Regions from separate parts of the [Clostridium] hylemonae DSM 15053 genome, predicted to be linked through region 3. Evidence: predicted binding sites of a transcription regulator. Region 3 holds the regulator's gene; each other region holds the start of a gene.
The links. The regulator Rex, encoded in region 3, represses fermentation and respiration genes when NADH is low (regulators of the CRP and FNR family bind a similar motif). The targets are predictions, from matches to a motif close to ATTGTTAANTANTTAACAAT.
Positions count from the first base shown of each region.

Region 1: a site for Rex is predicted at 3,596-3,615, ahead of allE ((S)-ureidoglycine aminohydrolase). Genes of this name have one in related genera too.
Region 2: a site for Rex is predicted at 2,355-2,374, ahead of LAJLEIBI_RS09060 (acyl-CoA carboxylase subunit beta). Genes of this name have one in related genera too.

Region 1 is NZ_CP036524.1:1,587,229-1,595,155, reverse strand. It holds gene LAJLEIBI_RS07330 (bifunctional FdrA/YlbE family protein) at 1-1,152, opposite strand, end outside; gene allD (ureidoglycolate dehydrogenase) at 1,167-2,219, opposite strand; gene LAJLEIBI_RS07320 (RidA family protein) at 2,247-2,642, opposite strand; gene allE ((S)-ureidoglycine aminohydrolase) at 2,665-3,453, opposite strand; gene LAJLEIBI_RS07310 (alpha/beta hydrolase fold domain-containing protein) at 3,766-4,620, shown strand; gene LAJLEIBI_RS07305 (NCS1 family transporter) at 4,995-6,356, opposite strand; gene allB (allantoinase AllB) at 6,385-7,758, opposite strand; gene LAJLEIBI_RS07295 (NCS1 family transporter) at 7,774-7,927, opposite strand, start outside.
Region 2 is NZ_CP036524.1:1,961,049-1,968,975, reverse strand. It holds gene LAJLEIBI_RS09070 (FtsX-like permease family protein) at 1-1,571, shown strand, start outside; gene LAJLEIBI_RS09065 (ABC transporter ATP-binding protein) at 1,572-2,333, shown strand; gene LAJLEIBI_RS09060 (acyl-CoA carboxylase subunit beta) at 2,496-3,935, shown strand; gene LAJLEIBI_RS09055 (OadG family transporter subunit) at 3,980-4,735, shown strand; gene LAJLEIBI_RS09050 (biotin/lipoyl-containing protein) at 4,764-5,141, shown strand; gene LAJLEIBI_RS09045 (sodium ion-translocating decarboxylase subunit beta) at 5,191-6,342, shown strand; gene LAJLEIBI_RS09040 (oxaloacetate decarboxylase subunit alpha) at 6,381-7,796, shown strand.
Region 3 is NZ_CP036524.1:1,774,482-1,782,408, reverse strand. It holds gene alr (alanine racemase) at 1-1,096, opposite strand, end outside; gene LAJLEIBI_RS08130 (bifunctional ADP-dependent NAD(P)H-hydrate dehydratase/NAD(P)H-hydrate epimerase) at 1,097-2,596, opposite strand; gene LAJLEIBI_RS08125 (redox-sensing transcriptional repressor Rex) at 2,718-3,368, opposite strand; gene LAJLEIBI_RS08120 (ABC-F family ATP-binding cassette domain-containing protein) at 3,522-5,441, shown strand; gene LAJLEIBI_RS08115 (helix-turn-helix domain-containing protein) at 5,595-6,455, shown strand; gene LAJLEIBI_RS08110 (flavodoxin family protein) at 6,510-7,202, opposite strand; gene LAJLEIBI_RS08105 (NADP-dependent isocitrate dehydrogenase) at 7,364-7,927, opposite strand, start outside.

The DNA.
Region 1 (7,927 bases), 190 kb from region 3:
CAGGTCCACCACGATATGTCCTCCGGTCTTCAGCATAAAGCCTTCCGCCTTCTGGGGAGGAACTTTCATGTCAAGCGCATCCTTGATGAGCATTGCTGCCTCTCCGGCCAGCGTTCCGCCGGAATAGTATGCCTTGATCGTCTTCTTTTCTTCCGGTTTGAAGAAGTCTGCCGTATCTGCTTTCACCTCAGCCTCTTTCACTTCTTCGCCTCTGACAAGGCCGACAGCCAGCCGCGCCGCTTCGTCAAGTGTATACGCATGGTAGAAGCCCTCTTCGTGATACTCCGGCTTTTCACCGAGGAACAGCGTGATCACCGGTTTCCTGAAGTTGCTCAGACGGTCGGAGATGCGGTCTCTGACCTCCTTTGCCGGCGGCTTTGATATGATGATGAGCACTTTCACGCTCGTGTCGCTCTCCATAGCCTCTATCATATCCATCATTGTAGTTCCGCCTACTTCTATGGACAGATCGCGGCCGCCGGTACCGATCGCGTTCTTTACCCCCTCGCCGAGACGGTCAATGATCGTTGTCAGTTCCTGGATCCCTGTGCCTGACGCGCCGATGATCCCGATAGAGCCCGGTGTTACATTGTTAGTAAATGCAACCGGCACTCCCTGGATGATCCCGGTGCCGCAGTCCGGTCCCATAACTGCCAGCCCTTTTTCATGTGCTTTGTTCTTCAGCTTGATCTCATCTTCCAGCGTCACATTATCGCTGAACATAAATACATTCATGCCTTCATCGAGTGCGCGGTCAGCTTCCAGAGCTGCGTACGCACCCGGAATAGAGATGACGGCAAGATTTGCCTCCGGAAGCTTCTCAAGCGCCTTATCCCATGACTTGACAGCCTCGGCTCCCTTTTTATCACTTTCTTTCGTTGACTGCTTTTTGAAAAACTCTTCTGTTTCCTGCATGATCGTATCCAGAAGGCTTTCGTCATCTACATCCGCAACGACGACCATATCGTTCGCAGACGCGCTTTCCAGTTCTTCCGTATTCAGACCGCTCTGTCTGTATATATCTTTATTGGCAGGTGTTGCCATCATGATCGAAACTTTTTTCACACCTTTGATCGTTGATATCTGATTCGTCAAAAGCATGAGAACAACAGAATCGTGATAGCTTCCCTTCTTCACAATCGTCTTTAACATATGTTCTCCTTCCCTTATTCGGCAAATCTGTTTTTGTGGTCGTATCTGTCGTAATGCACATCATCACTGACCAGATAATCATAGATCTCATCTACGATCTCCACGCCGCCTGTTTCATATGCTTTATCCCGCCTCATGACCGCGCGCTCGCCCGGATAGTATACTTTCCCGTATCCTTCCGCAGCGGGCATCTCGCCGAGTTCATCCAGCACCTGGGACATGGACTTCTTAAATGCATCCAGACCGACAAATCTGGACGGATCCATCACGATGAACATCTGTCCAAGGTCTCTTCCCTTGGAAAGGTCGTGGTACATGGAGCTTACATGTTTGCCGAACGGAACGCCGAGCAGCACGCCTGCAAAGACGTCGACCATCATCATAAGTCCGTACCCTTTTGCGCCCGCGATCGGAAGCAGTGCGTTGACAAGACTTGAATCTGTCACCGGCTGCCCTTTTTCATCAACCGCCCACGTATCCGGTATCGCCTCATGTCTGGAACGCTTATCCAGAATCTTGCCCCACGCCTGAACTGTCGTCGCCATATCAAATACGACCGTCCTGTCATCCGCAGTCGGAGCCGCAAAAGAAATCGGGTTCGTGCCGTAATACGGCTCGGTCCCCCCAAACGGCACCGCCATAGGATCAGACTGGCAGAATGCGATCGCCACCAGGTCCTGCTTAGCGGCCATCTCTGTATAATATCCGATCGAACCGCTGTGTGAAATGTTGCGGATACCAGTCACCGCGATGCCTGACTTTTTCGCCATCTCTATTGTCTTTTCCATCGCAAAGGTGGATGCTACATATCCGCAGCCATTGTCTCCTTCATAAATGGCAGAACACGGCCCCGTCTCTTTCCACTCAAATTTCGGGTCCGTCGTGATGCCCCCTTTTGCGATCCTCTCGCTGTAATACTCCACACGGACCGCGCCGTGGGAATGGTATCCCCTCTCATCCGACCATGTGAGGATCTCAGCCGTCATATCGGCATGTTCCTCACTTAAGCCGGCTTTGATCAGCTTATTTTTCATCAGGTTTTTTAATTCATCCCGAGATAGTTTCATTTTTTCTGCTCCTCTTTACTTTCCTAATCACTCTTCTATGTTCTGACTTTTCTTCGCGATCATTTCGATCTCTATCTTTGCACCGCCCACAAGAGCAGCGACTCCAACCGTGCTGCGGGCCGGGTATGGCTCTGAAAACTGCTCGGCATACACCGCGTTCATCGCCTCAAAATCATCCATATCCGTCAGATATACGTTGACTTTCTGAACATCATCCGGCGTCAGGCCCGCTTCTTCCAGCACGTGAAACAGATTGGAGAAACTCTGTCTTGTCTGGGCGGTAATGTCCCCTTCCACAAGCTGTCCGGCCGCCGGGTCTATCGGCGTCTGTCCGGACAGAAACAGGCAGCCGCCGGCATCCACAGCATGTGAATATGGACCGGTCTTTCCCGCATTTTGGGACATCACAACTTTTCTGCCCATCTTATCTCTGCCTTTCTCCGCTTTATAACGCTACGTCTCTGTTGCAGTCTTTAGAGTAAATGTAGGCGAAGTCTTCTTCTCGTCCTACCGCATAGCATGCCTGCGGGCAGTACGCATCCAGGAACATATAGTCGCCGGCTTTTACCGGAACCCACTCGTCGTCCACGCGGTACATACCTTTGCCCTGAAGGAAATACATTCCGTGCTCCTGTACATGAGTCTCGATATAGCCGTGAGACGCGCCGAGCTTGAACTTTAGAATATGCATATTCATATCGAATCCGAAGTCGCCCGCTGCCGGGAGAAAATCTTTGATATGGCAGTTCTCCATTCCTTCATATTCGATCCACGGAAGATCGTTGGCATTGCCGACTACCGTATACGCGCTGTAGCCTTCTACTCTCTCATATCTGCGTTTGTAGACAAACAGTTTTGCGTCTTCCTTACTCTTATTCTCAAAAGAAACTACGTTGCTCTCAGGTGAGAAGATGTATCCGCCCTCTGTGAGCACTTCTTCTTTATCCGCATTTTTGACCGTGACTTCACCTGAGATCACATACAGGAATGTCTCCAGTCCCTCTCCGCCGATTCCGCTGTTCTTTCCGCCTTCTCTTGCCGTTACGAGATAATCCGCAAAGGATGCGCCCATAGCCGGTGAGCCAAGGATCGTCACGTCACAGTTCTCATATCCCGGAATGCTGTTCTTAACAAGCCCGTCTGGCTCGAGAAGTACATAATTCTCTTTCTTGATCACAGAACGTGTCATCAAAAGTTCCTCGCGGTATCCTACCTGATCGTTTAAATAACTCATTTTTAATTCCTCTCTTTCTTTCCTCTTAAATTTACTCTAGTGGTCAACCAGTTTTTATACCATAATTATGACAACAACAGCACGTTTTTTCAATTATTATTATTGAGAAAAGCAGATAGATTTTTTATCAACTTTATACCCTATTGTCAATTTTTTCACATGTCTGTTTCATCTTGTTATATGCTATAATAGCTTTGTCGGATCAATATTTAAGCAAAGGCCGGCGTTGAAACGCCGTACGGTAATATTTTATCCGCATCAGACAAGAATATATTCGTATCACAGCGCGGGCATTAAAAGGAGGCCAGAACAATGCAGCAGAAAAAAATCATTGAAATAAACAGTACACTTTACCTGAAACACGCCACCGTCTGTTCGGACAGCAGCGTCACCCCCAAAGCCTGTATCCTCTACTTCCACGGGGGCGGGCTGCTGTACGGGGAAAGAGACGACCTCCCGGCGCTTCATCAGAAGACACTGACAGAAGCAGGATATATCATCGTGTCCTTCGACTATCCTCTTGCACCGGCGGCAAAGCTTAATACGATCCTGGATGATGTCACCTCTTCCATCTCCCATTATGTCAAATACCCTGAACTGTATTGCGGCCATGCACTCCCTTTCTTTCTCTGGGGACGTTCCGCCGGCGCGTACCTCTGCCTTCTGGCCGCCGCCCAGGGCGACCTCCCCGCCGCGCCGGAGGGCATACTCTCCTACTATGGCTACGGCTTCCTGTGCGACAGCTGGTTCCAGACGCCGAGCAGTTACTACTGTTCCCTTCCGGCCGTGGACGCCTCATGCCTGGACAACGCCGGAGCCGGACTCCAGCCATCGGGAGGACTGGACACACACTACAGCATCTACGTGTACGCAAGACAGACGGGCCGCTGGCGCGCCCTCCTGTATGAAGGACGGGAGAAATACTTCTATCTGGACTACACCCTGCGCGCCTGCGCCGCACTGCCCTGCCCGCTCTTCTGCGCCCACAGCACCAATGACCCGGATGTGCCATACGAAGAATTCCTCGAACTGAGCAGCCGCTACCAGGCCAGACAGTTTATCGCCGCCGGAAACACCCACGACTTCGACCGGGAAGAAACAAACCCGTTCACCGCCCAACTACTCCAGGAGACAGTAAAGTTCCTCAATAAGAATTTAGGGGACTAAGTTTGGTTAGTTGGCGGCGTACAGCAGGGTGAATAGGGATAAAATAAATCCATTGAGTCCTCAGCTATCTCCCACCTTGAGTAAATTAGAGCTTCGTGTAGTAACAGGCGGAGGAAAGGCAGCAGGGGGCTGCGGGGCGTTGGAGGGAGCTTTGCCGATCCGTTCGTAAAGAAGACGCGGTATATACAGACTAGAAACTGCACATCAAGTGCAGTTTCTGAGACAGCTAAGACGGGAAATCATCCAGATTTCCCGTCGCATCTGTCGGTGTCAGTATATACCGCGTCTTCTTTACCTACGGATCGCAAGCGCACCGACCGTCCCGCAGCCCCCTGCCGCCTTTCCTCCGCCGTACGCCACGATCCTCCAAAAATCTACTCAAAAATAGTCCCTTTACGGAATGGTGCCGAGCTCTTCATTGACTTCATCAGGAAGTAATACACAAGTCCTGTCGGTATGAGGCTTACATACCAGGACAGCTCCACGATGAGCAGTGAACAGAGCGAACCTGCGATGATCGCGATGATGGCTGCCCAGTTGACACCTTTGAACACTCCCTGTTTATCGTACATGTTGTTGATATCCAGCTTCTTCTTACGGAGAATATAATAGTCTACCGCCATAACCGCGAAGATAGGCCCGAGGAATGCGGAATAGAACTGGGTAAACAGGCTCAGCCCCGCCGCCGACTGGTCCGTGACCAGTTTCCACGGCATACAGCACGCGGAGAGAATACCTACAACTATCGTCGCATGTGACCACTTCATGTGGAAGGATTCCATCAGTACATAGGACGGCGGTACGATGTTGTTCAGCACGTTCGTCGTCACCTGGGCAAATGCGATAAACAAAAGCGTCACCACTGTGAGGAATTTACTGCCCATCGTTGTCGAGAATACAACTACCGGGTCGCTGTTTCCTGTCGCCGCTGTCACAAGGAGACCGATAAGGCCCATGAACAGTGTCACCGGCAGGATCGCCACGGTGTAGATGCTTCCGGTGCGCACGGACTTCACGTTTTCTTTCAGGTTGCGTGAGTAGTCTGACGCGTTGATGATCATAGTGGAATAGATCCCCAGGAAGGACGTCGTCGCTGCCCAGAACGGCATGCCCCACGTTCCCTTGATTCCGGAGAACACATCGTCGATCTCAGTGGCAAACTGTGTCTTCACTACGTATAACATATAGGCAAGGATGGCGATGATGAAAATACATGATATATTCTCAAGCCATTTGATCCCCTCAAACCCTTTGATCGCCAAAGCTACCTGCAGAATCGTGAACAGTGCATAGACGACCGGGAGGTTGTCAAAACCAAATAAGATCTTGAAGCAGCTGTTGATCGCTCCCGCTCCTACCCAGCTCTGGAATCCAAACCAGATGATCGCCGGCACGCCTCTTAACAGACCGGGAATCTTGACGCCCGCCGTTCCAAAGCTGCTTCTGAGCTGCACCGTATAAGGAATGCCATACTTATGCCCGCAGTTCCCGATAATAACGAGCGCGATGGCGATAACAAGGCATCCGATGATCATGGCAAGGATCGCCTGGCCTACCGTCAGCACCCCGATCAGTCCTGCCCCCATGGAAAATGTACCGATGGATACACATCCTCCCATAAAGCTTGCGGCATAGGATAAAGATCCCATGATACGTTTTTTTGTCGGCTGAAGGTCCGGGTCCACGTTCGTTACGAGTTCCGGGTTCAGTTCCAGATTTTCTACAATATTACTCATCTTCTCTCTCCTCTCGATGTTTGACGGACTAGCTTAATCTTCTGATCAACTCGCCCACGCCTTTTTCTGCTGTGATCTTACCGTCTTCGGCAACGACATTTCCGCGGATCATCGTACATACCGGCAGTCCTTTTCCTTTCATGCCTGCAAATGCGGAAATTTTATTGACATACAGGAGAGACTCACCTGTGATCTCCCATTCTCTCTCCGGATCTACGATCACGAGGTCCGCGTCAAATCCGGGCTTGATATCTCCTTTTCTGCCATAGATCCCAAATGCTTTCGCAGGCCGTCTCGCCATGGAATCAGCCAGTACAGACGGACATATGTCTCTCTTTACACAGCCTTCGTTGAACGCCACCTGGAAGCCGCTCTGGATCCCGCTTATGCCGCCCCACACGTCAAACACATTTTCGATCTTGTTTCCAAGGATCTCCTTGAACTTCTCGTCATAAGAGCATGGCGAATGGTCGCTTGCGATACCGCTGAATGTGCCGTCCTCCACATACTTCCACAGTCTGTCTACTTCCTCCTGGGAGCGCAGCGGCGGCGCGCACTTGAACAGCGGTCCGTTCTCAATGACATCCTTATCCGTAAGGCTCAGATAGTGGGAACACGTCTCAGCCGTAATATCGCATCCTTCCTGCTGTGCTTCTTTGATCTTCTGCGCCACATCCGGGCTGCTCACATGGCAGATATGTACCTTGCACCCTGTAGCCTTGGCAAGCTCTATCATATCAACAGTAGCCACCATCTCTGCGATGACAGGCCGGGAGTCGAGAAAGCCCTGCCAGTCGAGACGGCCTTCTCTTTTCATCCTCGCCTCCTGCCATTTGATCAGGGAGTAGTCCTCACAGTGGAATCCCGCACGTCCGCCGAATTCTTTGATGCGCTGCATTGCTTCATATGCCTGCCCGTAATTTAAGGAACTGTAATCTGGAGAGACCGGGCCGATAAATGACTTAAACGCCACACAGCCTTTATCGTGCATCCCCTTCAGGTCCTCAAAATTATCCGGTACAAGTCCGCCCCAGAAACAATAGTCCGCGTATGCATTACTGCTCACTTTTTCTTCCTTCCGGTCAAATAAGTCTGCGTTCGTCATGGCTGGTTCGTTCTGCAGCGGCATATCGATAACTGTTGTATATCCGCCCACAGCGGCCGCAGCTGTGCCGTGCTCGTAATCTTCCCGCCACTCATAGCCCGGGTCATTCAGATGCGCATGTGTATCGATAGCCCCGGGGAACACATAGTTTCCTTTTGCATCGATCACCCTGGATGCCTCAGGCTCGATCCCTTCAGCCAGCACCGCTGCGATCCTGCCGTCTTTGACAGCTATATTTCCTGCTGTGACTGCATCTGCCGTCACAATTTTTCCGTTATTCACTAAAATATCATACATATGTATAACCTCCTATCACTTCTCAAGTGAAGTTCCTTTCCTGAAACGACCGCAGGACGGCATCTTCTTCATACAGAAATAGTATACCAGGCCTGTCGGTATTGTGGCGGTGAAGAAGGAAATGTCTACATTGATCAGACCGATAACTGCCCCTACAGCGGTTGCAATG
Region 2 (7,927 bases), 190 kb from region 3:
CCGTATCAGATATCAGTCCTGTCATCTTTCTGTTTGCCCTGGCCGGCTATATCATTGTACTTATGATAGCCACTGCCATCAATTACGAGTCTTATCTCCGGGTGAGAGATTCTTTTGCGGCTGTGAAGGACGTGGTCAGTGAAAAGATTCCCGGAAGATTTCTTATTCCTGCCGCTCTGCTGGGACTTGAGTTCATCCGGTCCAGCATCTTTGACTATTCCGATACGAGTATGTGGACGGTGATCAGTTTTATATTGGGCCTGTACCTTGTGATATCTTACGGGAAGGCGTTTCTCATGAAGTGTATCGATAAGTCGGACAGGTATTACTACCGGCACTTACTGGAAAAAATCCCTTTCTATTACCGTTTTAAGAAAAACTGCAGATATCTCGTCATGCTCACTGCAATCCATCTCCTTGCGCTTGGAGTATTTCTCATACAGCTTTGCGGCAACCTGATCGCAGAGCCGGCTGAAAAGCTTTGTCCGTATGATTTTGTACTGATGATGCATGAGGGGGATGAGGATACGGTAGCTGATATAGAACAGAAATACGGCGCCAGAGCGGATATCGTCCCTATGCTTCGGGTTACGTCACCGACAGGCAACTCCTTTGATTTTATGGCGTCGCTCATTATGTTTGCCCCGCCGGGGCAGAACGCAGGCATTTCTGAGTCAACGTACCGAAAGCTCTATGAGGCGCGTAGGCTGCCTGAGCCGCCGGCGCTTGGTTTAAAAGACGACGAAATTTATCTTGTATTTCAGCAGGACAGCTCTTTTAAAGTACGGCCCATCGACGTATCGGCCGGGGCAGAGCTTGCGAACCCGTATCTGAAGCTTGGTCAGCCGGACGGAGAGGGTGAGTATAAGCAGTGGAAGGTAAAAGATTACGAGTGCCAGATTCTGACCGGAATGCTGCAGCGGGGATCCCAGGAAAATCTGGTCGTATTTTCCGACGATTATTTTAACGGCGCATATGCCAAAACAGAGGAAGGTATCAAAAATCTCTGTCTGATAAATGTACCAGAAGAACATTACAAGGATGTGGACCGGGAACTGGAGACGCTCCGTGAACAGCATATCGGCGATGAATCTTATGATTATGATATCCGCGTATTTTACGGGAGCCGGCAGACGGTCAGGGACATTGTCTCTGAGCGCTATACAAAAGAGGTAGTCTATGCGTTTGTCATCCTGATGCTCGCCGCATGTGCCTGCTTTCTGACTTATATCAAGTTCTCGTTTGAGGCGGACGATATTTGCCGCCGGTATGGGTTTTATGACAGCATGGGCATGCACGAGCGGGGACAGATGAAGACGATCAAAAAAGAAATGTGGCCCTTTGCGGCAGTGCCCCTTTTCATAAGCACTGTGACGGCGGCCATATTTACGTATTCTGTGTTCCGGCTTAGGACATACGGTTCCTCACAGACCATGGATTACATGAAGACAGGAGGGACGATGGCTGCCGTCTATCTCGTCATTCAGACGGCCTGGATGGCGTGGCTTGTATTCCAGATGAAGCGCAGGATCAGAAAAAGCAGGATAAATGTAGGGAGGCAGGAAGTGTAAATGAGTGAAAAGATCATAGAGACGAAGGAATTAGTTCACAATTATAAGGTGGAGACAAGAAAGAGTGTAGAGATAAATGAGATCCATGTTCTGAAAGGGATCGATTTTGCGGTGGAACAGGGAGAGTTTGTCGGAATCATGGGGAAATCCGGCTGCGGCAAGACGACATTTCTCAAGCTTCTTGGAATGCTGGAAAGACCAACGGGGGGATCGGTCATCTTTAAGGGGATGGATACGGAAGAACTGTGGAAGGATGAACTGGCAGATATAAGAAGACGTCAGATCGGTTTTGTGTTCCAGGACTTCTATCTGATGGACAGTCTGTCTGTGATGGACAATATCAAGCTGCCGATGATCCTGGACAAAGCAGAACCTGAAGTGATGAAAGAAAAGACAGAAGAGCTGGCAAAGCAGTTCGGCATCGGTGAATTACTGTACAAGGCGCCGTATGAGCTGTCAGGAGGGGAGAAGCAGAGAGCGGCCATCTGCCGGGCGCTCATCAACGATCCGGAGATCGTTTTGGCAGATGAACCGACAGGGAACCTGGATTCCAGATCAGGGCAGGTCGTCATAGAAGCACTCTGCAGAATAAATGAGGAGCTTGGCAAGACTGTTGTGATGGTGACACACGATTCCCGTCTGGCCAGCTACTGTAAAAGAATTATCCTGCTCAAAGACGGTGAGATCGTAGATACGATCCGGCGGGAAGAGAGCCAGGATGCCTTTTATCATCAGATACTTGACAAAACAACAGAATTATAGGCGGGTTCAGTATGTGAAAAAAATGTCAATTTTATAACAAAAAGGATTGCTATTTTCAATTCAATATTATACAATATAATTGGCAAAAATTTGGTTTTACTTTTAGATTTTTCATGCTAAAGGACCTGATTTAGAATATGTAAGAAAATGGAGGGCTAGACTATGGACAACATGGCAACAGGAAGTGCAGCGGGCAATCGCATAGAAGCTTTGCTCGATGCAGGAAGCTTTGTTGAAATAGGTGGGGCTGTGACGGCCAGAACTACAGATTTCAACATGCAGGAAAAAGAAACTCCGGCGGACGGTGTCATAACCGGGTATGGAGTGATCGACGGGAATCTGGTGTATGTATACAGCCAGGATGCTTCTGTGTTAAACGGGGCGATCGGTGAGATGCATGCAAAGAAGATCGCGAACATCTATGATATGGCAATGAAGATGGGCGCACCGGTCATCGGTCTTGTGGACTGTGCAGGACTCAGACTTCAGGAGGCAACAGATGCACTGGAGGCATTTGGGAATCTGTATCTGAAGCAGACGATGGCATCAGGCGTAATTCCCCAGATCACAGCTGTTTTCGGGACATGCGGCGGGGGGCTGGCTGTTGTTCCTGCGCTTACCGACTTTACGTTCATGGAAGGTAAGAGCGGTAAATTATTCATCAATTCTCCAAATGCAATTCCAGGGAATGAAATATCTAAATGCGATACATCATCAGCACAGTTCCAGAGTGAAAAGGCAGGACTTGTCGATGATATCGGAACAGAGGAAGAGATACTCGGCAGCATCCGTTCTCTCGTATGTATGCTGCCATGCAATAATGAAGAAGACGCGTCGTATGATGAATGTGCGGACGACTTGAACCGCGCCTGCACAGGCATTGAAAACGCTGCGGAAGATACGGCGATAGCCCTCGCCCAGATTTCCGACAGCAATATCTTTTTTGAGACGAAGAAACATTACGCAAAAGATATGGTCACCGGATTCATCCGTCTGAACGGAATGACGGTAGGCGCTGTGGCAAATCGTTCCAAAGTTTATAATGCGGACGCAGAAGTGACAGATGAGTTTGACGGCTCCCTGTCGGCGGGAGGAGCAGGAAAGGCGGCGGAGTTCGTGAAATTCTGCGACGCTTTTAACATACCGGTCCTTACATTGACGAATGTATCCGGGTTTGAGGCGAGCGAGTGTGCGGAGAAGAACCTCGCAAGAGAAGCCGCAAGGCTTACGTATGCATTTGCGGACGCCACTGTGCCGAAAGTAAATGTTATTATCGGCAAAGCATACGGGAGTGCATATGTGACAATGAACAGCAAAGCGCTCGGCGCTGATATGGTATATGCTTGGCAGGATGCCGAGATCGGAATGATGGATGCCTCTCTCGCGGCAAAGATCATGTACGCAGGCGCAGACGCAGATGTGATAAAAGAGAAGGCTTCCGAATATAAAGAGATCCAGTCAAGCCCGCTTGCTGCGGCGAGACGGGGATATGTGGATACGATCATCGCGCCGGCCGACACGAGGAAATATGTAATCGGAGCATTGGAGATGTTATTCACAAAGAGAGAAGACCGCCCGGTGAAAAAGCACGGAACGGTTTAGAGAGGTGGAGCAAAGTGAAGAAAAAAATTAGCTTATTACTCTGTATGCTGGCGGCTGTCCTCTGCTTTACCGGGTGCGGGAGCAAGCAGAATTCCGATGTCGAGTATGACAAAGCCAGTATGGAACAGGTGACAGATTTTCTCATAGATTATTGTGCAAATGCAGACGAAGAGACGACAGAGCAGTGGAATGGAATGTCCGAGTTTGCAATGGAGCAGCAGTTTGTGAGCGCGGGCCTTCCGTTTACTCCCGACAGCTTTCTGAGCGCGATGGATGCCTGGAAGGCAGGAATCGAAGAGTGCGGCGATTATGCGGGCCATGGGGATTACAAATACGAGCCGTCCAGAACAGAATTGAAGATCACGACTACGGCAGAGTTTGAAAAGCGCAATGCGGATCTCACTTTCGTATTCAAAGCAGACACGAGAGGCAATCTGAATCTGGACAGTATGACTGTTGCAGGAAAGTATACGATGGGAGAAATTCTCGAAAAAGCAGGGCTTAATACAGTCCTTGGAATGGGAACAGTGTTTGTCGTACTTATATTCATATCACTGATTATATCCTTATTCCGTTTTATTCCGGCATTGCAGAATGCGTTCGGCAGAAAGCCGGAGAAGACCACGGAAGCGCCGGCGGCTGTGGAGGACGCGCCCGTTATTGTGGACGCGGCCGCAGAGACGGACGATATGGAGCTGGTGGCGGTTATTTCCGCGGCGGTCGCGGCGGCTGAAGGAACGACAACCGATGGATTCGTTGTGAGAAGCATAAGAAGAAGGCCATCGAATAAATGGAATTAACAGAGGGAAATCAAGGAGGATATAAAAGATGAAAAATTATACAATTACAGTAAACGGCAATGTATATGATGTGACAGTAGAAGAAAAAGGCGCGGGAGCAGCACCTGCGGCACCGGCTGCGGCCGCTGCGGCACCAAAAGCGGCACCTGCCGCTCCGAAGGCAGCCCCGAAAGCGGCATCGGCAGGAGCCGGTTCCATCCAGGTCAAGGCAGGAGCGGCCGGAAAAGTATTTAAGATCGAAGCAAACGTAGGGCAAAGCGTAAAGAAAGGTGATGCAGTAGTCATCATCGAGGCAATGAAGATGGAGATTCCAGTCGTAGCACCGGAAGACGGAACTGTAGCAAGCATTGACGCAGCTGTCGGTGATGCTGTAGAAGCCGGAGCGGTATTGGCTACATTAAACTAAGAAACATAATAAATGTTATTATGTTTGAAACACGACTGGAGGTTAAAAAATGGATTATATAACAACGACATTAGGAAACCTCGTGCATCAGACAGCTTTTTTCAGCCTTACATGGGGCAACGTGATCATGATTGCTGTGGCATGTGCTTTCCTATACTTAGCAATACGACATGGGTTTGAACCTCTGCTCTTGGTACCTATCGCTTTCGGTATGCTGCTCGTGAATATCTATCCGGATATCATGCTGCATGCGGAGGACGCGGCCAACGGAACAGGCGGACTGCTCTATTACTTCTATAAGCTGGATGAGTGGGCAATCCTTCCTTCCCTGATTTTCCTTGGTGTAGGTGCACTGACAGACTTTGGACCGCTTATTGCCAATCCGAAGAGTTTCCTCCTCGGAGCGGCGGCTCAGTTCGGTATCTTTACCGCTTACCTGGGAGCCATGGCGCTGGGATTCTCTGATAAAGCCGCTGCGGCCGTATCAATCATAGGCGGCGCGGACGGACCTACGTCTATCTTCCTTGCCGGTAAGCTGCAGCAGACGGCGATCATGGGACCGATCGCGGTTGCGGCGTATTCGTATATGGCGCTCGTTCCGATCATTCAGCCGCCGATCATGAAGCTGCTCACGACAGAGAAAGAGCGAAAGATCAAGATGGAACAGTTGAGACCGGTATCCAAACTGGAGAGGATCCTGTTCCCGATCATCGTTACGATCGTCGTTTGCTCTATTCTTCCTACGACGGCACCGCTTGTAGGTATGCTGATGCTCGGCAACCTGTTCCGCGAATCAGGCGTGGTAAGACAGCTGTCCGAGACAGCCAGCAATGCGCTCATGTATATCGTAGTTATCCTGCTCGGCACTTCGGTAGGCGCGACGACGAGCGCGGAGGCGTTTCTGAACTGGGATACGATCAAGATAGTAGTTCTCGGCCTTGTAGCGTTTATGTTCGGGACTGCGGCGGGGGTACTGTTTGGAAAGCTTATGTGTCTGGCGACCCGCGGCAAGGTAAATCCTCTGATCGGTTCTGCCGGTGTATCCGCCGTACCTATGGCGGCCAGAGTGTCACAGAAGGTCGGCGCAGAGGCAGATCCGACCAATTTCCTGCTCATGCATGCCATGGGACCAAACGTGGCAGGTGTTATCGGAACCGCGGTGGCGGCCGGCACCTTTATGGCGATCTTCGGTGTCATGTAGCATAAGAGCGATATATGTAGAAAATGGAGGAAGAAAGAATGGCAGATATAGAAAAGAAACCAATTAAAATAACTGAGACTATTCTGCGTGATGCGCACCAGTCACTGATCGCTACACGTATGACGACAGAACAGATGCTTCCGATCGTAGACAAGATGGATAAGGTTGGGTATCATTCCGTGGAGTGCTGGGGCGGCGCCACATTCGACGCATCCCTGCGATTCCTTAAGGAAGATCCATGGGACAGACTGCGCAAGTTCCGCGACGGGTTTAAAAATACAAAGCTTCAGATGCTGTTCCGCGGACAGAATATTCTCGGATACCGCCCGTACGCTGACGATGTTGTGGAATATTTCGTTCAGAAATCTGTCTCCAACGGAATCGACATCATCCGTATCTTTGACTGTCTGAATGACCTTCGCAACCTTCAGACAGCTGTTACGGCCGCCAATAAGGAGAAGGCAGAAGCGCAGGTAGCTCTCTCTTATACGCTCGGAGATGCCTATACGTTAGAATACTGGGTGGACATAGCAAAAAGAATCGAAGAAATGGGAGCCAATTCGATCTGTATCAAGGATATGGCGGGACTCCTCGTTCCGTATAAGGCGACAGAGCTTATCGGAGCGCTCAAAGAAGCGGTGGACCTTCCGATCCAGCTGCACACGCACTACACATCCGGTGTTGCGTCCATGACATATCTGAAGGCAGTCGAGGCCGGCGTTGACGTGATCGATACTGCAATGTCACCGTTTGCGCTCGGCACATCCCAGCCGGCGACGGAGGTTATGGTGGAAACCTTTAAAGGCACGCCGTATGACACGGGATTTGACCAGAATCTTCTTGCGGAGATCGCGGATTACTTCCGTCCGATCCGTGACGAAGCACTCACCAGCGGTCTGCTCAATCCGAAAAACATGGGTGTCAATATCAAGACACTGCTGTATCAGGTGCCGGGAGGCATGCTTTCCAACCTGACTTCACAGTTGAAAGAGCAGGGAGCAGAAGACAAATACTACGATGTTCTGGAAGAGGTTCCGAGAGTGCGCAAAGATCTGGGCGAACCTCCGCTTGTAACACCTTCTTCACAGATCGTCGGCACGCAGGCTGTGTTCAACGTGCTGATGGGTGAGCGTTATAAAATGGCTACAAAAGAGACGAAAGATGTGCTGAGCGGAAAGTACGGTGCTACCGTGAAGCCGTTCAATGAAGATGTGAGAAAGAAAGTTCTTGGCGACGACGCCGAGATCATCACCTGCCGTCCGGCTGATCTGATTCCGGATGAACTTGACACGCTGCGCAGTGAGATGGCACAGTGGAGCCAGCAGGATGAGGACGTTCTGACATATGCTCTGTTCCCGCAGGTAGCTACAGACTTCTTTAAATACAGAGAAGCGCAGCAGACTAAAGTTGATCAGACAATGGCAGACACGGAAAACGGAAGTTATCCTGTATAAGAGCCTGGAAAGGCGCAGCCCCGGCCTTGTCCGTCAAGAATGACGGAAGAGGACGGGGCATTTTCATATTGAAGAATAAAAGAATCTGGTATATAATTAGATGTTGCGAAATATTGAAAAAGAGGATTATG
Region 3 (7,927 bases):
GATCGCACACGAATTCATAGTTGAATCTTCCGGACAGTCCGCTTAAGACTTCCACCGGAAGCTTTTCACCGCCGTCATTTCCTACCAGTGTCACTTTATCTGCATACTTTACATCATCTATCTCTGTCGCGTCGACCATGAACTGGTCCATGCACACGCGCCCGAGAATAGGTGCCTTTTTCCCGTGGATCAGGACATATCCCTTGTTGGAGAGACTTCTCGGATAGCCGTCACCGTACCCTACCGGGATCGTGGCTATCTTTGTTCTCCTGTCTGTAATGTACGTGCCGCCGTAGCTTACCGGCGTCCCCGCATCTACCCATTTAACGTGCGCCACATGGCTGATAAGCTCCATAGCCGGCTTAAGCGGAACATTTTCTTTATGTACTTCTTCGGACGGATACAGGCCGTAAGTAGAGATACCGGCCCGCACCAGGTCCATGTTCGCCTCCGGGACATCGATGATTCCCGCACTGTTGGAGCAGTGGTAATACGTGAAGGCCACCCCTCTCTTTTCGAGTGTTTCCTTCATCCACACATAGTTCCTGATCTGCTTCCCGGTGAAAGACTTATCGATCTCATCCGCTTTCGCAAAATGTGTATACATGCCCTCCATGACGAGATTCGGCATTTTGCTGATGCGCTCTATGATGTCCGCCGCTTCTTCCCCGATCAGGAACCCAAGTCTTGACATTCCAGTATCAAGCTTAATATGAATATATGCCTGCTTTCCTATTTTGACCGCAAGCTCAGACACTTCGCGGGCCATTTCTTCGGTGTACAAAGTCATACGGATGTCGTGTTTTATCATATCCTCCCGCTGATCGGGGAAAATGCATCCGAGAACGAGGATCGGTTTTTCGATCCCTCCATGGCGAAGGACAACAGCCTCGTCAAGTGTGGCAACCGCAAATCCCCACATATAATCCTTCGGCGAGAGCATCTTTGCGATCTGTACCGCACCGTGTCCGTAACCGTCTGTCTTGACAACACCGAGCATCTTTGCGCCGTCCCGGACGTTATTCTTCATCATTTCTATATTATATTCCACTGCATCCAGGTCTATCCTGGCACATACTCTGTTATACGCTTTCATCTATCTGTCCTCCTCTTCCTTCATGGCTCTCCCTGTGTATTCGATCAGGTCAGAGGCCATGACACTGTAACTCCCCTTGTCACGGCTTGCCAGTTCTCCCGCCCTGCCGTGAAGATATGTCCCAAGCACTGCGGCGTCTGTCAGGTCCAGTCCCTGCGCGAGCAGACCGGCAATTATACCGGCGAGCACATCACCTGAACCGGCCTTGGCCATAGATGCATTTCCGGACAGATTCACATAAGGACGGCCTCCCGCAGGCATGGTAACTGTCCGGGCATCCTTAAGCACACACGTGACACTGTACTCTTCTGCAAATTCACGCAGTATCTCTATTCTGCGCGCTCTCAGCTGCGGAATATCTTTGCCTGTCATACGGGACATTTCTTTCATGTGGGGGGTGAATATAAAGTTTTCATGCCTCAGCCGGTCAAGATACTTCTTATGGTCTGCTATCAGATTCAGTCCGTCCGCGTCTATCACACACGGCACCTCCACATTCTCCATAACCGTCCTGAGTATCTTTCGTGATTTGTCACTCGTTCCGATCCCTGAACCGACACTTACGACATCAGCCCAGTTCAGGAGCTTTAACAATTCCACTTCATCGTAAAAGTCATATGTCCTGATGATGGCCTCGGGCAGCTGCGTCTGCAGTATCACGCGGTTATCCTCCGACGTATAGATCTGAACGAGTCCCGCGCCCGCCGTATACGCTGCTCTGGCATTCAGGTAAGCCGCCCCCGACATGCCCCTGCTTCCCGCGATGACCAGCACCCTGCCATAAGTACCTTTGTTGGAATCCGCCCTGCGCACCGGAAGCAGGCTTTTATACTCACCGCATTCATACGTAAATGCCGCGTCTTTTTCCTTTTTTATCTCTGACGTATCTATCCCTATATTGACTGTCACTGTCTTACCAGCATACTCTTTTCCCGGATATAATTCCATGCCAAGCTTCATCTCCTGGAACGTCACTGTCGCGTCCGCCCGAAAGGCAGTCCCCATGACAGCGCCGCTGTCCGCGCACACGCCGGACGGAATGTCGACCGCCAGCTTAAATCCCCCGGAGCGGTTCATGGCGTCAATAAGCTCCCTGCGTTTTCCTTCGATCTCACGGTTTAATCCGACGCCGAACAGTGCATCAATGACCACACTGTAGCTGTCTTCCCTGAATTCCGTAGTGATTGCGGCGCCCGTCTGCCTCAGCCGCTTTATCTGCTCCTTTGTCTCCTTTGTGCAGTGTTCTTCTTCCCCGCAGAGAACAGCCGTGACCCTGTGCCCTTTTTCTGTCAGCATCCTTGCGGCCGCAAAGCCGTCGCCGCCATTGTTTCCGGTCCCGCATACTACGCACACATTTGTCAGGTCCAGGCCGCTTTCTTCCATGTGATCCACACACCCGGCCGCGGCACGCTCCATCAGTTCCAGTGACGGAATCCGAAGCCGGCCGGTCGTATACTCGTCTGCGCGCTTCATCTGGGATGCATTCAGTAAATATTTCATACCTCTCACCTCCTGTTATTTTCCCGGAACCTTTTTCACCCAAAGCTCCCCGGTATATAAAAGAACGTGTAAAGACAAGCCTGTTCTTCACATGCCCATCGTTACACGTTTTTATACTTCCTTATTTTTTGCCGCTGTGCTCATCGTTGTAACGGCTGATATTGTAAGACAGCCTCATGAGGCTTTCAGACAGGTGAACATTCTCGACGATAATGTGGTCAGGCAGATTCAGATCGGTATGCGCAAAATTCCAGATCGCGCGCACACCATTTTCTACAAGCATGTTTGCCACCTCGATCGCCTTTTCCTTCGGAATCGTAAGTACGGCGATCTCTACATTATTATTCTGGACAAAGTCTTTGAGTTCGTCCATCATGCGTATCGGCACGCCTCTGATCGAAACACCGTTCAGCCTCGGGTTCACATCGAAAATGCCCTTTAAGATAAACCCTCTTTTTTCAAAAGCCGCATAATTGGCAAGCGCCTGTCCCAGATTACCTGCTCCGATGATGACAATATTGTGGTCTTCCTCCAGACCGAGAATCTTGCCTATCTCTGTATATAAATACTTTACATTGTAACCGTATCCCTGCTGTCCGAAACCGCCGAAATTGTTAAGGTCCTGACGAATCTGAGATGCAGTAACTTTCATTCTCTTGCTCAAATCGTTGGAGGAGATTCTTTCGACCCCGTTTTCCAGCAGTTCCCCCAAATATCTGTAATATCTTGGCAGCCTGCGTATCACCGCCTGAGAGATTTCTCTTTCTTCCACTAGCACTCACCTTCCTGTTACGTTCTAAAAAATATTATATAGAATTGTCACTTCAAAGTCAAACTTTTAGTTGTATTTTGTCCTATTTTCGATATAATGAATGGTAGCAGCGCCCGCTTTTGAAGCATTGCAGGCGCGGCGTGGGAGGAAGTTATGATACTGGCATGTCACGGAATAAGTAAAGCATTTGGAGAAGATGTCATCGTAAGAGATGCGTCTTTTCATATAGAAGACTATGAGAAAGCCGCCCTCGTAGGGCCAAACGGCGCCGGAAAATCGACCATACTGAAAATGATGGTCGGCGAGCTTCCGGCTGACGCCGGAGAAGTCATACTCACAAAAGGAAAGACGCTCGGCTATCTGGCACAGCACCAGGAAATGACAGGCGGCAATACTATATATGAAGAGGTGAGGACGGCAAAGGCGGATATCATCGAGACCGAACGCCAGATACGCACGATCGAACTGGAATTAAAGCATCTCGAAGGAGATGCTTTAAAAGCGCGCCTTGACACATATAACCGTCTGACCGCTGCCTTTGAGCGGGCCAACGGCTATGCCTATGAAAGTGAGATCACCGGGGTTTTAAAAGGTCTCGGGTTTGACGAATCGGATTTTGCCAAGAGCGTTGACACACTGTCCGGAGGGCAGAAAACCAGGGTCTCTCTCGGCAAGCTTCTTTTGACAAAGCCTGACATTCTTCTTCTGGATGAGCCGACGAACCATCTGGACCTCAACTCCATCGCATGGCTTGAAACCTATCTGTTAAATTATCAGGGCGCCGTACTTATCGTCTCACATGACCGTTATTTTCTGAACAGAGTCGTGACGAAGGTGCTTGAGATCGAACTTGGCACACTCTCCGTCTACATGGGCAATTACAGCCAGTATGCCGAGAAAAAAAAGATGATACGGGACGCGAAGCTGAAAGAATATATGAACCAGCAGCAGGAGATCAAACATCAGGAGGCAGTGATCGAAAAGCTCCGCTCCTTTAACCGGGAGAAATCTGTCAAACGGGCCGAAAGCCGCGAGAAAATGCTATCCAAACTGCAGCCGGTCGAAAAACCAAAGGAGACGAACACAGAGATACATCTGTCGCTGGAGCCGTCCTGCATCAGTGGAAATGATGTGCTGAGCGTGGAGCATCTGGGCAAGTCCTTTCCGTCCCAGCGTCTGTTTTCCGATGTCAGCTTTGAGATAAAAAGAGGCGAACATGTTGCCGTCATCGGTGACAACGGAACGGGCAAGACGACGCTTCTTAAGATACTGAACAACGTAGTGCCTGCCGACAGCGGGACCTTTACGCTCGGAACCAATGTAGAGATAGGATACTATGATCAGGAACACCACGTGCTCCACATGGACAAGACGATCTTTGAAGAGATCTCCGACGACTATCCGCATCTCACAAACACGCAGATCCGCAATATGCTGGCCGCCTTCCTCTTCACAGGCGACGACGTGTTCAAGATGATCGGGGACTTAAGCGGCGGCGAGCGGGGACGTGTGTCACTGGCCAAGCTCATGCTCTCGGAAGCAAATTTTCTCATCCTCGACGAGCCGACCAACCATCTCGATATTACGTCCAAGGAGATTCTGGAAAAAGCCTTGAACGATTACACCGGCACTGTGCTTTATGTGTCGCATGACCGGTACTTTATCAACGAGACGGCCACAAGAATCCTTGACCTCGTGAATCAGACCTTTGTCAATTATATTGGGAATTACGATTACTACCTTGAAAAGAAAGAAGAGCTTACCGCCGTATATGCCGGATCCGGGCAGTCTGAAGATTTATCCCGGGCGCAGGAGGCCGTGTCCGAATCTAAACTGAGCTGGCAGGAACAAAAGGAAGCCCAGGCGAAGGAACGGAAACGCCAGAATGATCTGAAAAAGACAGAAGAACGGATCACTGCTCTGGAAGAGCGCGACACTGAGATAGACATCCTCATGACACAGGAAGAGGTATACACGAATTCCGTACAATGTCAGGAGCTGGCGGCAGAGAAAGCCGCAATCCACACAGAGCTTGAAGAATTGTATATAAGATGGGAAGAGCTGGCTGATTGATCCCGGACACTCTCCCGCCAGAGAACGGGGCGCGCATTGATTACTTAATGTGCGCCCCGTGTATTTTCCCTGTATTAAATAATAACAGCAAGAATAATGAAAGATTCGTGTAAAATACCTGATATAATATTGCAGAGAAAGGAGGGGACCGCAATGCAGATCAACATTATAAGTGTAAAAGCAGCAATAGACTACATTGAAAGCAATTTAGCCGGCAAACTGGATTTGGAAATAGTAGCCAATGCGGTCCATTATTCCAAGTATCATCTGCACCGTGTGTTTATAGACACAGTCGGTCTGACAATTCATGACTATGTGCAGCGGCGCAGATTGACTGAAGCTGCTAAACTGCTTGTGTTCTCCGATAAACCTATTATTGAGATCGCTTTGACCGCGGGTTACAAAAGTCAGCAGTCATTTACCACTGTATTTAAGCACATGTACAAAAAAACTCCAAACCAGTATCGAGAGGCAGAGGAGTTTTACCCATTACAGCTTACATATATTCTGAATGATAATCCCACAAAGACCAGCACAGATATTGATTGGCAGGCAGACATTGTTTATGCTGTGGAAAACGATATTCCGGCCTGGATGGATCTGCTTTGTCTTGTTGTAGATGGTTTTCCTTACTTGAATGAAGATGAATATTTGGAGCGGTTAAAACAAAGTGTCCAAAAAAAGCAGGCGCTCATAATGAAAGACAAAAATATTATCATCGGCGCAATGATATTTAACAATGCGGCAGGGAGCATTGATTTCTTAGGAATACACCCGCAATACAGAAAAAATGATATTGCCAAAGCTTTTTTGCAAAAGGTAAGGGGTGAACTCTTGACCGATGTTCCGATAAGTATTACAACTTTCAGAGAGGGCGATAAAGCCGACACCGGATATAGAAAAGTATTCCGGCAATTAGGCTTTTCCGAGGCAGAACTGCTCATAGAGTTTGGTTATCCCACACAAAAGTTCATTCTGCAAAAACAAAATCATCTGTCATTGCCTGGTCTGTAATACATGAGGCTGCCGCATAGTGCGGCAGCCTCATGTATCTGCTGTTATGGCGGTTTATTTCCATGGACGGTTTCTTCCAAGCCATCCTTTTTCTTCCCAATAGTTCTTGTCTGTTTCTGTCGTGCCTGTTCGTTTCTGCATAAATCTCATGATATAGAACAGAATCCTTACCCGCAGTCCCGGCGTAACTTTCGACGCATCATGCTCTATTTTTTCGGCAAGATTATGGACCGCTGTCTCTATCTTCTCTCTGTTCGTGTCGTCTATCCCGCCACCTACAGCGACGCCGTACGTATATATTCTGGCCACCCCCCAGTATCTGAGACTGTCCGTCATGTCCCGCAGCGCCTTTTTCATTCCGGCGCCCGCTGCTGTTGTGATACAGACAGCCTGCTTGCGAAACATGGATGCGTCCGGGCGGTGTACCATCCACCGGTAACCGTAATGATCCAGAAGTGCTTTCATCTGCCCTGACACATGGTACACCAGAACAGGTGACGTGAACACGAGCAGATCTGCTTCGTCTATCATCTCTGTGATCCGCCGCATATATATGAGATAATCCGGACACTTCTTTTCATCCTGGCGGATACACACCGCGCAGCCGCGGCAGAATTCCGGCATATCTTTCGGAAGAAACAGTTCCTTAACTGAATCTTCCTCAGACGCTGTCCTCTCAATAAACATCTTTCCAATCGTATATGTGGAGCCCTTCTGCATGGTTCCGTTGATCATCAGTATCTTCATTTTAGTTCTCCCCTTTATCGTCCTTACATCTGGTGTCTCACTATGGTATACTCACCTTATTATCAGTACAGACCGTATTTTAACCTCGTACACGCGAAAACACAATTTGGCACCCAGCCTTTTTCATGTGCTGCGTACCAAAACGTGCCGTACATATTCGTCTATGCGAGTTTTTCTGCTATTGCCTTTATAAATTCTTCACTATTTAACACCACTGGTTTCTCCACGGTCGTGATGAGTGCCAGGTCTTTTGTCATTTTTCCCTCTTCTATCGTGTCTATGGTCGCTTTTTCCAGTCTGTCGGCGAATTCCATAAGCTCTCTGCTGCCGTCCAGCTCTCCGCGCTTTCTGAGCGCGCCGGACCATGCGAATATGGTGGCCACGGAGTTTGTGGATGTCTCTTCGCCCTTCAGATGTTTATAATAATGTCTCTGAACGGTGCCGTGTGCCGCCTCGTATTCATAGTATCCTTCCGGCGATACAAGGACAGATGTCATCATGGCAAGAGAACCGAATGCAGACGATATCATATCGCTCATCACATCCCCGTCGTAATTCTTGCACGCCCATATATAGCCGCCTTCTGACTTCATGACGCGGGCCACCGCATCGTCGATCAGCGTGTAAAAATATGTAATGCCAGCCTCTTTAAATTTGTTCTCGTACTCTTCCTCAAAGATCTCCTGGAAAATGTCCTTGAATGTATGGTCATATTTTTTAGAGAT